DNA from 3 places in the Diaphorobacter sp. B2A2W2 genome. Region 3 is predicted to be linked to each of the others. Evidence: predicted binding sites of a transcription regulator. Region 3 holds the regulator's gene; each other region holds the start of a gene.
The links. Region 3 encodes FNR, which switches genes on or off when oxygen is low (the NO sensors DNR and NnrR bind a similar motif). Its sites were predicted from a motif close to TTGATNNNNATCAA; they were not measured.
Positions count from the first base shown of each region.

Region 1 (4,163 bases), on a different contig from region 3:
CGAAGCCCAGTTGCAGCAGCGCACAGAGGGCGATGGTCAGGGGCACCTTGGGATTGCCCAGCAGGCCCTCGCGCGACAGCACGCTGCGCTCGATGTGCCGGCTGTTGAGCAGGTAGAACATCTCCATCACTACCACCGCGCTGACAGCCATGGTGCGCGCGGTTTCGATCGCAGCGCCGTTGGACAGCTCCCACAGGAACAGCCCGAGCGAAGCCGCCGCCATGCAAACCGCCACCATGAGCACACGCCACGCGAACAGGCCGGACAGCAGCTTTTCCTGCGGAGGCCGGGGAGGGCGGCGCATGACGTCGTTCTCCGCAGGCTCGAATGCCAGCGCCACGCCCAGCGTGCTGGACGTGACCAGATTGATCCACAGCACCTGCGCCGCGGTGAGCGGCAGCAGCAGGCCGAATGCGATGGCGGCAAACACGATCAGCGCCTCGCCCCCGTTGGTGGGCAGCATGAACAGGATGAATTTGCGCACGTTGTCGTAGATGCCCCGGCCCTCGCGCACCGCATGACCCAGCGTGGCGAAGTTGTCGTCGGTCAGCACCATGGCGGCCGCGTCCTTGGCGGCCTCGGTACCGTTCCTGCCCATCGCGACTCCCACGTCGGCGCGCTTGAGTGCGGGCGCGTCGTTCACGCCGTCGCCCGTCATGGCCACGACTTCACCGCGGGACTGCAGGGCTTGCACCAGGCGCAGCTTGTGTTCGGGACTGGCACGGGCGAACACGTCCACGCTGGCCACCACGTCGCGCAAGGCGGCGTCGTCCAGCAGCTCGATCTCGGCGCCCGTGAGGGCGGGGCGGCCCAGGCCGATGCCCAGCTGCGCGCCAATCGCACGTGCGGTTTCGCCGTGGTCGCCGGTGATCATCTTCACGCGTACGCCCGCGGCCTGGCATTCGGCCACCGCGGCCACGGCCTCGGGGCGCGGCGGGTCCATGCTGCCCAGCAGCCCGAGCAGCGTGAAGCCGCCCTCCATGTCGGCGAACTGCAGCGCGTGCTGCTGCGCCGGCACGCGCTTGATGGCGATCGCCAGCACGCGCAGCGCCCGCGCCGCGCAGTCGTTGGCCGCGCGGCGCCAGTAGTCGTGCTGCAGCGGGGCATCGGTGGCCGCGCCATCGGCGGGCCACTGGCGCTGTGCGTTGCACATGTCCAGCACACGCTCGGGGGCTCCTTTCACCAGGATCACCGCATGCCCCGCGTGGTCGTGGTGCAACGTGGCCATGAAGCGGTGCTCGGACTCGAACGGTATGGCGTCGATGCGTGGCTGGCGGGCATGCAGCGCCGTTGCGTCCAGCCCCGCCTTGAGCGCCAGGGTGACGAGCGCGCCCTCCGTCGGGTCGCCCGTCAGGCTCCAGCCCTGGGGACCGTCGTGCAGCGCGGCGTCGTTGCACAGCAGCGCCACCAGGGCCACGGACTGCAGGGCAGGGTGTTCTTGCGCAGTGATGGGCACGCCCCCGATGAGGAAGCCCCCCTGCGGCGCATAGCCGCTGCCGGTCACCTCTATGACATGGTCGGCGGTCACCACGCGCTGCACGGTCATCTCGTTGCAAGTGAGGGTGCCGGTCTTGTCGGAGCAAATCACCGTGACGGCTCCCAGCGTTTCCACTGCCGGCAGGTGGCGGATGATGGCGTTGTGCTGCGCCATGCGCCGCACGCCCATGGCCAGGGTGATGGTCATGATGGCGGGCAGCCCCTCGGGGATGGCCGAGGCCGCCAGCGCCACGGCCATCATGAACATGTCCGCGGGTGCCTGAGCGCGCCAGAGCACCCCGATGGCGAACGTGGCGAGCACGAACAGCCCGATGGCCAGCGCCAGCCAGCGGCTGAACTGCGCGATCTGCCGCAGCAGCGGCGTGGTGCTCGCCTGCACCTGGGCCAATAGCGTGCTGATGCGCCCCAGTTCACTCTTCGTGCCCGTGGCCACCACGGTGCCCAAAGCGGTGCCCCCGGCCACCAGCGTGCCGGAGTAGAGCATGCTGCGGCGGTCGCCCAAAGCGGCGTCGGTTGCCACGGCGGCTTCGTCCTTGTCGCAGGGCACGGACTCGCCCGTCAGCACGGCCTCGTCGGCGCGCAGGCTGCGGGCCGTGAGGATGCGCAGGTCCGCAGGCACCTTGTCGCCGGACGCGAGGATGACGATGTCGCCCGGCACGAGCTGGTCGGCGGCCACCAGTTGGCGCTCCCCCCCGCGCAGCACCGTGGCCTGGTGCGAGAGCATGTGGCGTATCGCGTCCAGCGCCGACTCGGCCTTGCCCTCCTGCAAGAAACCGATGATCGCGTTGACGATCACGGCCCCCAACAGCACCCCGGTGTCGATCCAGTGCGCCAGTGCCGCGGTGACCGTCGCGGCAGCGAGCATCACGTAGATCAGCACGTTGTGGAATTGCTGCAGCAGGCGCAGCCAGGCCGGTCGGCGCGGCGGCGCGGGCAGGCGGTTGGGGCCGAAGCGTGCCAGGCGCCGCGCCACCTCGGCATGCGCCAGGCCGTGGCGGTCGTCGGTTTGCAGCCGTTGCAGCGCTTCGCCAGCGGACAGCGCATGCCACGGGGTGTCGCGGGCATCGGTGGATGGAGGCAGGTGCATGCAGGGCGGGCGCCGGGCGACGCGACTGGTCGAGTGAACCCAGTCTAGGTCCGCAGGCGCGGACCGTGCCAATGTCCCAGTGCCAGGCCGGGGAAAGTGGCCGCTATTGGCCTTCGACTGCTATCTAAAAAATAGCTGACTGCGCTTGCCGGTTGGTCGTTTGATGCTGTTTTTGATATGCATCACGCGGCCGGTAAATGGTCGCCGCAGGCAAGCAGGGGCCAGTGCTTCGCATGTGGCAGGGGAAGTCATATCCCTCTGCCGAGGCGGCGGCGCCCGTCATCCATTGGGCAGGGGAGCGCTGCAGGGGATGCCCTGCACCGCCGGCCCTGCCGTGCAACGATCTCAGGCGGAGATGCGTCTTGCCAGGAAGTCGCGGATGGCGAACAGCGTTGCGTCCGGTGCTTCGGTCATCTGGTGGTGGCCCACCGGCAGATGGACGATCTGCACGCCCTTGCCCGCGGATCGCGCGGCCTGGATCAACCCCTGCGCGGCCTTGGGCGCGGTCATCTGGTCTTGTGTGCCCAAGGCAAACAGCACGGGGCACTGCACTGCTGCGATGGCCTGTTCGCCGTGGGCGTAGCTGTCGCAGGCCACGAAGCCGCGGTGGAACACATTGACCTGCGGGTTGCTGCGCAGCACCTTGCGGCCCAGCGCCATGCCCGCGCCGTACACCCAGAAGCCCGCGCCTGAGGGGGGCGCGAGGGTGCTGCGCGAGAACACGTTGACCATGCGCAGCGCCTGCTCGGGGTCGGTCTGCGATGCCTCGATGAGCGCGGGCGACACCTTCATCGGATAGGCCGTACCCACCAGCACCAGATGGCTCATGCGCCCGCCCAGGCGTGCGGCGGCCTCCAGCGCGATCAACGAGCCCCAGCTATGGCCCACCAGCGCGGCGCGCTGGATGGACAGTGCGTCGAGCAGGGCGCCCACGAAGTCGGCCGCCTGCTCCACGCTCGCAGGGGCATCGCCCGCGCTTTTGCTGTGGCCGGGCAGGTCGACGGCCAGCACGTTCCAGCCATGGTTGGCCATGTAGCGGCTTTGCAGCGCCCAGACGCTGTGGTCGTTGAGCACGCCGTGGATGAACACCACGGTGGGCTTAGCGGCATCGAAGGGCTTGCCGCCGGTGTAGCAGTAGGTCTGTGCGCCGTTGACTTGCACGTACATCACGCACCCGCCTTTCCCGCTTGCTTCTCCGCTGCCTTGAGTGCCCGCTTGAGGTCGTCGATCAGGTCGTCGGCATCTTCCAGTCCGATCGACAGGCGGATCGTGCCCTGGCTGATGCCGCCCGCGGCGAGCGCTTCGTCGCTCATGCGGAAGTGCGTGGTGGAGGCGGGGTGGATCACCAGGCTGCGGCAGTCACCCACATTGGCCAGGTGGCTGAAGAGCTTGAGCGTCTCGATGAACGTCTTGCCCTGCTCGCGGTTGCCCTTGAGGTCGAAGCTGAACACCGAGCCCGCGCCGCGCGGCAGCAGGCGCTGCGCGAGCTGGTGGCTGGGGTGGGACTCGAGCAGCGGGTGGCCCACGCGCTCGACGAACGGGTGGCTGGCCAGGAACTGCACCACCTTCTCGGTATTGC
Region 1 covers NZ_JBWZOR010000005.1:77,538-81,700, reverse strand. Annotated here, with positions in the region: gene AC1PPL_RS10745 (cation-transporting P-type ATPase) at 1-2,584, opposite strand, end outside; gene AC1PPL_RS10740 (alpha/beta fold hydrolase) at 2,930-3,751, opposite strand; gene AC1PPL_RS10735 (O-acetylhomoserine aminocarboxypropyltransferase) at 3,751-4,163, opposite strand, start outside.
Region 1: a site for FNR is predicted at 2,757-2,770, ahead of AC1PPL_RS10745 (cation-transporting P-type ATPase). Genes of this name have one in related genera too.

Region 2 (4,163 bases), on a different contig from region 3:
CAGGCACCGACACCGTCAACACTTTCGACGCCGACGGTCGCGTGCTCGCGCAGGCCGCCACCTCGCCGCTGCAGGTGCCGCCCAACGACAACAGCTCGATGGACGGCTACGCCGTGCGCTGCGCCGACGTGCCGGCAGCGGGGGTGGAGTTGCCGGTGGCGCAGCGTATTCCCGCGGGCGCCTTCGGCGTGCCGCTGGCGGCGGGTACGGCGGCGCGCATCTTCACGGGCGCGCCGGTGCCCGAGGGGGCCGATGCCATCGTGATGCAGGAAGACTGCGAGGCGCTCGACGGGGATCGCGTGCGCGTGAATGCCGTACCGGCCCAGGGGCAGTGGATTCGGCGCGCGGGCGAGGACATCACCCGGGGTGCTGAGGTGCTGGCCGCTGGCACGCGCCTCACCCCCGCAGAGCTGGGCCTGGCTGCCAGTATCGGCTTGGGCACCCTGCAGGTGGCGCGCCGGCCCCGCGTGGCGCTTTTTTCCACGGGCGACGAACTCGTCATGCCGGGTGATGTGCCGCCCGCGCAGATGAAGCCCGGCGCCATCTACAACAGCAACCGTTTCTTCCTGCGCGCCATGCTGCTGCGCCTGGGCTGCGAGGTGAGTGACTTGGGCATCGTGCCCGACCGGCGCGATGCCACCGTGGCCGCGCTGCGCGAGGCTGCTCAGGGACATGACCTGATCCTGACCAGCGGCGGCGTGAGTGTGGGCGAGGAAGACCACATCAAGCCGGCGGTGGAGCGCTTGGGCACGCTGCAGCTCTGGCAGATCGCCATGAAGCCGGGCAAGCCCTTCGCTTATGGCCAGATTCCCCATGCGGGCGGCGGTGCGCACTTCATGGGCCTGCCGGGCAACCCCGTGTCCAGCTTCGTCACCTTCGGCCTGCTGGTGCGCCCCTTCCTGTTGCGCCTGCAGGGCGTGCGTGATGTTGCTCCTAAAGCGATAGCTGCTACGGCTGGATTCGACTGGCCCCGGGCCGATAAACGCCGTGAATTCCTGCGCGTGCGCCAGGGTACCGACGGCACGCTGGAGCTGTTTCCCAACCAAAGCTCGGGCGTGCTTACCTCGGCCGCCTGGGCGGACGGGGTGGTGGACAACCCCGCCGGCCAGACCATTGCACGCGGCGATACCGTGCGCTTCCTGCCATTTGCGGAGTTGCTGTCATGACCACGCCCTTCACGATCACGGTGCGCTACTTCGCCTCCATCCGCGAGGCCGTGGGCATGGGGCAGGAGACGGTGCAGACCGGCGCCACCACGCTGGGCGCCTTGCGCGATGAACTCATCGCCCGTGGCGAGCCCTGGGCCACCTGCCTCTCGCGCGGGCGCGCTGTGCGCGTGGCCCTCGACCAGACCATGGCGCATGACGCCACGCCGTTGGCGGCAGGCGCCGAGGCGGCGTTCTTTCCGCCCGTCACGGGCGGCTGACGGCGTTAAGGCTGCTGCACCGCCAGGGCGGGCAGCTCGGGGCTGCGCCACCCCAGCAACTCGGCCAGGCGCAGCGTGATCCAGCGTGCCTCGGCTGGGGTCACGCCCGCGTCCGGGCCGGCCAAGCCGGCGTGGATGCCCAGCAGCACCCCTTCTTCCGACCGCGCACCGCCGTGGTACAGCTGCTGCGCCTGTTCCACCAAGTGGCAGGCCAGGTCCTCGCACCACTCGTAGCGCGCCCGCACCTCGGCGGCAGGCGCCTGCAGGCGTGCGCGTGTGTCGCTGTACAGCGCGATGAAGGAGGGCGGGACCAGGATCTGGTTGTCGTCGTGCATCCGCCTATTGTCTGGCACGGCGAAAAAACACAGGCGCCGCTCCTGCCGGAGACGGCGCCCGCGCGGGTCTGGAGCGGATCAGCGCTTTTGCTGTGCCGGGGGCGCATCGTTGCGCGTGAACAGCCAGACGAAAAAGCCCCCCATACACAGCATGAAACCGATGCCTATGGCGCTGAACAGACCCACCTCGGTGGTGAAGAGTTGCTTGAGCAGTTGCATGGCGTTTTTCCTCCGTCGTTATGTGATGGAGCCATTGCAGCGCAGCCCGGCGGGAGCCCCTTTGAGACAAGTCAAAAATCCGGGTATACCCCACTATTGTCGTCAAGTACCTTCAATCAGGCACGAACAGGCGCTCAAAGCGCTGCTGGTCGCCTTCCAGCTCGAAGGTCACGAGCTGGCCCATCTTCGCGTCGGCCTTGCGGTGGGCGGAGAACAGGCTGTAGCGGCCCGCCAGGTCGAAGCTGGGCAGATCGATCAAGGCATAGGGGTGGGGCACGAAAGTCTGGAACTCAAACACCACACGGTGCGCATTGCGCGGCGAGGGGTAGAGCAGGTAGTCGTCGGTGGTGATGGTCTGCAGGGCCATGGTGTGCAAGTGTGGGGTGGGCGTTAAAGTGCCGTCAATCCCGCAATTCTGCCGCTGACCACTGCCATGCACCGCGTTTCCATCCAGACCCATGACTTCGACGTTTCCACCGAGCTGGAGGCGCTGCGTGCGCGGGACGCGCGCGTGGGGGCGGTGTGCTGCTTCGTGGGCACGGTGCGCGACCGCAACGAAGGGGACAGCGTGGCCTCCATGGAGCTGGAGCACTACCCGGGCATGACCGAGAAATCCATCGAGGCCATGGTGGATGCGGCGTTTGCACGTTTTGACCTCTACGGCGTGCGCGTGATCCACCGCGTGGGGCTGCTCGCGCCCTTGGACCAGATCGTGATGGTGGCCGTGACCTCGGCGCACCGCGGCGAGAGCTTTCAGGCCTGCGAGTTCGTCATGGACTACCTCAAGACCCAGGCGCCGTTCTGGAAGAAGGAGCAGACGCCGGAGGGTGCGCGCTGGGTGGATGCGCGCGTGAGCGACGATGCGGCGCTGGCGCGCTGGGGCATCGCCGCGCCGCCCCAGGTGGGCTGACTTTTATCGTCCGGCGGCTTGAAATCGAGGCCCCGGAGCCCTAGCTAGCGACAAGTTGGAGGTTTCACATGCGTCTCGATAAATTCACCACGAAGTTCCAAGAAGCGCTGTCCGATGCGCAGTCGCTGGCCCTGGGGCATGACAACGCCTACATAGAGCCCGTGCACATGCTGGTGGCCATGCTGCGCCAGGATGAAGGCCCGCGCGCGCTGTTGCAGCGTGCCGGCGCCAATGTGCCGGGCCTGCTGGCCGCGGCCGAGGCCGCCGTCAAGCGCCTGCCCCAGGTGCAGGGCCAGGATCAGGTGCAGGGCAGCCCCGAGCTGGGCCGTGTGCTGCAGGCTACCGAGAAGGAGGCCATCAAGCGCGGCGACCAGTTCATCGCCAGTGAGCTGTTTTTGCTGGCGCTGGTCGACAGCAAGGGCGAGGCCGCGCAGCTGGCCAAGGACAACGGCGTGACCCGCAAGAGCCTGGAGGCGGCCATCGACGCCGTGCGCGGCGGCCAGAAGGTGGACAGCGCCGAAGCCGAGGGTCAGCGCGAGGCGCTGAAGAAATACACGCTGGACCTGACCGAGCGGGCCCGCCAAGGCAAGCTGGACCCGGTGATCGGCCGCGACGACGAGATCCGCCGCGCCATCCAGGTGCTGCAGCGGCGCAGCAAGAACAACCCCGTGCTGATCGGCGAGCCCGGCGTGGGCAAGACCGCCATCGTCGAGGGGCTGGCCCAGCGCATCGTCGAGGGCGAGGTGCCCGAGACGCTGAAGAACAAGCGCGTGCTGGTGCTGGACATGGCCGGCCTGCTGGCGGGTGCCAAGTACCGCGGCGAGTTCGAGGAGCGTCTGAAGTCCGTGCTGAAGGAAGTGGCGCACGAGGAAGGCCGCATCATCCTCTTCATCGACGAGATCCACACCATGGTCGGCGCCGGCAAGGCCGAAGGCGCCATGGACGCGGGCAACATGCTGAAACCCGCACTGGCGCGCGGCGAGCTGCACTGCATCGGCGCGACCACGCTGGATGAATACCGCAAGTACATCGAGAAGGATGCGGCGCTGGAGCGGCGCTTTCAGAAGGTGCTGGTGGACGAGCCCAGCGTGGAAGACACCATCGCCATCCTGCGCGGCCTGCAGGTGCGCTACGAGGCGCACCACGGCGTGGACATCACCGACCCGGCCATCGTGGCCGCGGCCGAGCTGTCGCACCGCTACATCACCGACCGTTTTTTGCCTGACAAGGCCATCGACCTGATCGACGAGGCCGCGGCCAAGATCAAGATCGA
Region 2 covers NZ_JBWZOR010000002.1:282,862-287,024, forward strand. Annotated here, with positions in the region: gene AC1PPL_RS04540 (molybdopterin molybdotransferase MoeA) at 1-1,166, shown strand, start outside; gene moaD (molybdopterin converting factor subunit 1) at 1,163-1,426, shown strand; gene AC1PPL_RS04550 (hypothetical protein) at 1,432-1,761, opposite strand; gene AC1PPL_RS04555 (DUF3149 domain-containing protein) at 1,840-1,980, opposite strand; gene AC1PPL_RS04560 (hypothetical protein) at 2,093-2,347, opposite strand; gene moaE (molybdopterin synthase catalytic subunit MoaE) at 2,414-2,890, shown strand; gene clpB (ATP-dependent chaperone ClpB) at 2,959-4,163, shown strand, end outside.
Region 2: a site for FNR is predicted at 2,042-2,055, ahead of AC1PPL_RS04555 (DUF3149 domain-containing protein). Genes of this name have one in related genera too.

Region 3 (4,163 bases):
TGGCGGGACGCCTGTGGTGCGGCTTCTCCTGTCCCCAGACCGTATACACGGAAATGTTCATGTGGATCGAGCACAAAGTCGAAGGCGACCGCAGTGCCCGTATGCGCCTGGACAATGGTCCGTGGACATTTGAGAAGATCTGGAAAAAATCTGTCAAGCAAGCCATTTGGATTGCGGTCGCATTCTGGACCGGCTTCACCTTCGTGGGCTATTTCGTTCCGATTCGCGAGCTGGGGGGAGAGTTGCTGGCCCTGCAAGGAGGGTGGCAGATATTCTGGGTGATCTTCTATGGGTTGGCCACGTACGGCAACGCAGGGTTCCTGCGCGAGCAGGTGTGCAAATACATGTGCCCTTATGCGCGTTTCCAAAGCGCAATGTTCGACAGGGACACGCTGGTCGTCTCTTACGATCCCGAGCGCGGCGAGCCTCGCGGGCCCCGTAACAAGACGGTAGACCACAAAGCTGCGGGACTGGGTGACTGCATCGATTGCACGCTATGTGTCCAAGTCTGCCCAACGGGTATCGATATTCGCAACGGACTGCAATACGAATGCATTGGTTGCGGTCTCTGCGTGGACGCTTGCAATACCGTGATGGATAAGATGAAGTATCCGCGCGGGCTGATTCGCTTCTCAACGCAGAACGGCGTCAAGAACCACTGGACCCAGTCGCAAATGCTCAAACGCGTGCTGCGACCCCGTGTGTTGTTCTATTCAGCGGTGCTGGTGGTGTTGTGCATCGGCATGCTGGCCAGCTTGGTGGTACGCACCCCGTTGAAGGTGGACATCGTGCGCGATCGCGCTGCGCTCTCGCGCATCGTGTCGGGAGGCAAGCTGGAAAATATCTACCGGCTGCAGATCATGAACGCTACGGAGGGGGCGCAGCGCTACACCATCAGCGCCCACGGCATGGAAGGGTTGGAAGTGGCGTCCGAGACCGCAATTGACATTGGACCGGCGGAATCCCGATGGGTGGTTGTCCGTCTTCAAATTCCGTATGGCTCAGCATCTCCTGGATCGCATACGGTGTATTTCGATATTCAAGCGCAGGGTGATAAAGCCCAAGTGGCAGAGAAATCCGTATTCCTCGTACCCCGCTGAAGGCGGTCGTGGAATACAAATGAACAAGCTGTGCTCATAAATGAGCGAGGAGTTAATATAAATGTTGAGTAATTCCCCCATGAAACTGGACGACGACGGAAAGCCTTGGTGGACGTTTGGCCATGTCTGGCTTGTCATCGCGGGGCCGGTGATTGTCATCATTGCGGGCTTCGTGACCCTCTGGCTGGCCGTGAGCAAACCCGACCCCGTCATCGCGGAAGACTATTACCAACGGGGCTTGAACATCAACGAGACCCTGAAGGAGTCTGGGGGCGACATGACGCCTGCCATGAAGGGGCGCAACCATGCAGCTACTCCGCTGGAGGATCAACCGCGCTGACCGGCAGGGCGAGTCCTCTTTGCATGCCGGAGAACAGATGCTAGGCTGTCAACTACACTTGCTAGGAGATGGGCGAATGTGGATGCAACGATTGATGTGGATCGCGTGGCCGGCCTTTTTGATGGCGGGCGTCATGGAAATGGTAGTGTTCGCCTTCGTGGATCCAGAAGCGCTGCAGTGGTTTGATCAACCCCTGCATCTCTCGCGCGAAGGTGTGTATACCATCGCCTTCTTCACGTTCTGGTTCGTACTCATGGCTTCCAGCGCATTGACGACGCTGTTGTCACTCTCGCCCTTTGAGTTGAATCGCTGCCCCGTGCCCAAAGGGGCGCGGCCGGCTGATTGCGCCAAATACGTTTCCTGATCTTTCCGCCGATCAGTTATGAATGAACAAAAAACCGAGGCTTAATGGCAGGCTTGCTGGCTGTTGACAATGCGCTTCAGCGCATCGGTATCGACGATGCGCACATGGCGCTGTTTTACTTCCACAATACCTTCTTCCACGAACTTGGAAAACGTGCGGCTGACGGTTTCCAGTTTCAATCCCAGGTAGCTGCCGATCTCTTCGCGTGTCATGCGCAGCACCAATTCGGATTGTGAGAAACCCCGGGCATGCAAGCGTTGTACGAGATTCAACAGGAATGCGGCAAGGCGTTCCTCGGCACGCATACTCCCCAGCAACAGCATGACCCCATGCTCACGAACAATCTCGCGGCTCATGATCTTGTGCACATGGTGCTGTAGTGCCGTTACTTCGCGCGACAACTCTTCAATACGGTCGAAGGGCATGACGCATACTTCGGCGTCTTCAAGCGCCACCGCATCGCAAGTGTGGCGGTCGCTCACGATGCCATCCAGGCCGATGATCTCGCCCGCCATTTGAAAACCCGTCACTTGATCGCGACCGTCTTCGGTGGCGACACAGGTCTTGAAGAATCCGGTGCGGATGGCAAAAAGGGATGTGAAGGGTTCACCGTTCCGGAAAAGCGTGCCGCCACGCTTGATCTTGCGTCGTACAGCAACAATGTCATCGATGCGCTTGAGTTGCTGGTCGTCCAGACCCACGGGCATGCACAGCTCACGCAGATTGCAGTTTGAGCAGGCAACTTTGATGGTCTGGAGATTCGTATGCATGGGAACCCTGTTCATGGCTTGAGCTTACCTCTGAACGGCTGGGAGACATGGAATGCCGTAGGCCGTTGGACGACTTTGAGCCGAAGTCAAATTGTCGCCACAAGGACCTTATGGGCGCTTGATCAACGTCAAGGACTCATGGGGGACTCTACGGCACAGTGATATGAAAGTGCAAGGAATCCCGTCATGACCGTTGTTACAACAGAGCTCCTGCGTCGCTTTGACGTCCCAGGGCCGCGCTACACCTCTTATCCGACTGCTGATCGTTTTGTCGAGGCTTTTGGCGAGCGGGAATACATCCTTGCGCTGCAGCAGCGTCGCGTGGGTTCGGTAGCCAAGGCGATGCCTTTGTCGCTTTATGTCCACATCCCGTTTTGTGAATCGCTGTGCTATTACTGCGCGTGTAACAAGATCATTACCCGGCATCCAGAGCGGGCAGAGGTCTACTTGCGTTACCTCAGCCGTGAGATCGACCTGCATACGGCGCACTGCGGTGTGGGTCAGCATGTGAGCCAGCTGCATTTCGGCGGAGGCACGCCTACTTTTCTGACGGATGACGGTTTGCGCGAACTGATGGGCATGCTGAGGCGCAGTTTCGTCCTCGTTCCGGGGGGGGAGTACTCCATAGAAGTGGACCCCCGGACCGTGGATGAAGCGCGGCTGGGATTGTTGGCGGAGCTGGGTTTCAATCGCCTGAGCTTTGGCGTGCAGGATTTCGACCCTGAAGTACAAAAGGCCGTGCACCGCATTCAGCCTGCCGAAAAGGTGTTCGCGTTGGTCGATGCGGCTCGGAAGCTCGGGTTTGAATCGGTGAACGTGGATTTGATCTACGGGCTGCCGCGACAGACACCGGAGTCGTTTGATCGCACCTTGGAGCAGGTAGCCGAGCTGCGGCCAGACCGGATCGCGCTGTATGCGTACGCTCACTTGCCAGAACGCTTCAAGTCGCAGCGACGCATCATCACGGCCGAGTTGCCCATGGCTTCGGCCAAGGTGTCCATGCTGGCCCGGTCACTTGATGTGTTCCAGGAAGCCGGCTACGTCTACGTGGGCATGGACCATTTTGCGCTGCCTGACGATGCGCTGGCGGTGGCCAAGCGGCAAGGCAGGCTGCACCGCAATTTCCAAGGCTATAGCACGCAGCCCGATTGCGACCTGATTGGTCTGGGCGTTTCTGCCATCGGGCGCGTGGGCGCTACTTACAGCCAAAATGTGAAAACGCTGGACGAGTATTACGACTGCATTAACCAGGGGCATTTGCCTGTGGTGCGCGGGCTGGCGTTGACCAAGGACGACTTGGTGCGCCGCGCAGTCATCATGGCGTTGATGTGCCAAGGTGAATTGCTGTTTGAGCCGTTGGAACAGTCTTGGCTGATTGATTTCCGCAGTTATTTCGATGCGGAATTACAGCAACTGCAAGAAATGGCGGCTCAGGGCTTGGTGAAAATCAGTGATGAGGGCGTTGAAGTCACGCCCATGGGATGGTATTTCGTGCGCGGCGTGGCCATGGTGTTCGACAAGTATCTGCAGGCTGACCGTAACCGCGCTCGCTTTTCCCGGATTATTTGACCCATGCTGTGGGCGCTGGC
Region 3 covers NZ_JBWZOR010000008.1:84,446-88,608, forward strand. Annotated here, with positions in the region: gene ccoG (cytochrome c oxidase accessory protein CcoG) at 1-1,100, shown strand, start outside; gene AC1PPL_RS13805 (FixH family protein) at 1,162-1,440, shown strand; gene AC1PPL_RS13810 (hypothetical protein) at 1,517-1,804, shown strand; gene fnr (fumarate/nitrate reduction transcriptional regulator Fnr) at 1,846-2,589, opposite strand; gene hemN (oxygen-independent coproporphyrinogen III oxidase) at 2,761-4,143, shown strand; gene AC1PPL_RS13825 (sulfite exporter TauE/SafE family protein) at 4,147-4,163, shown strand, end outside.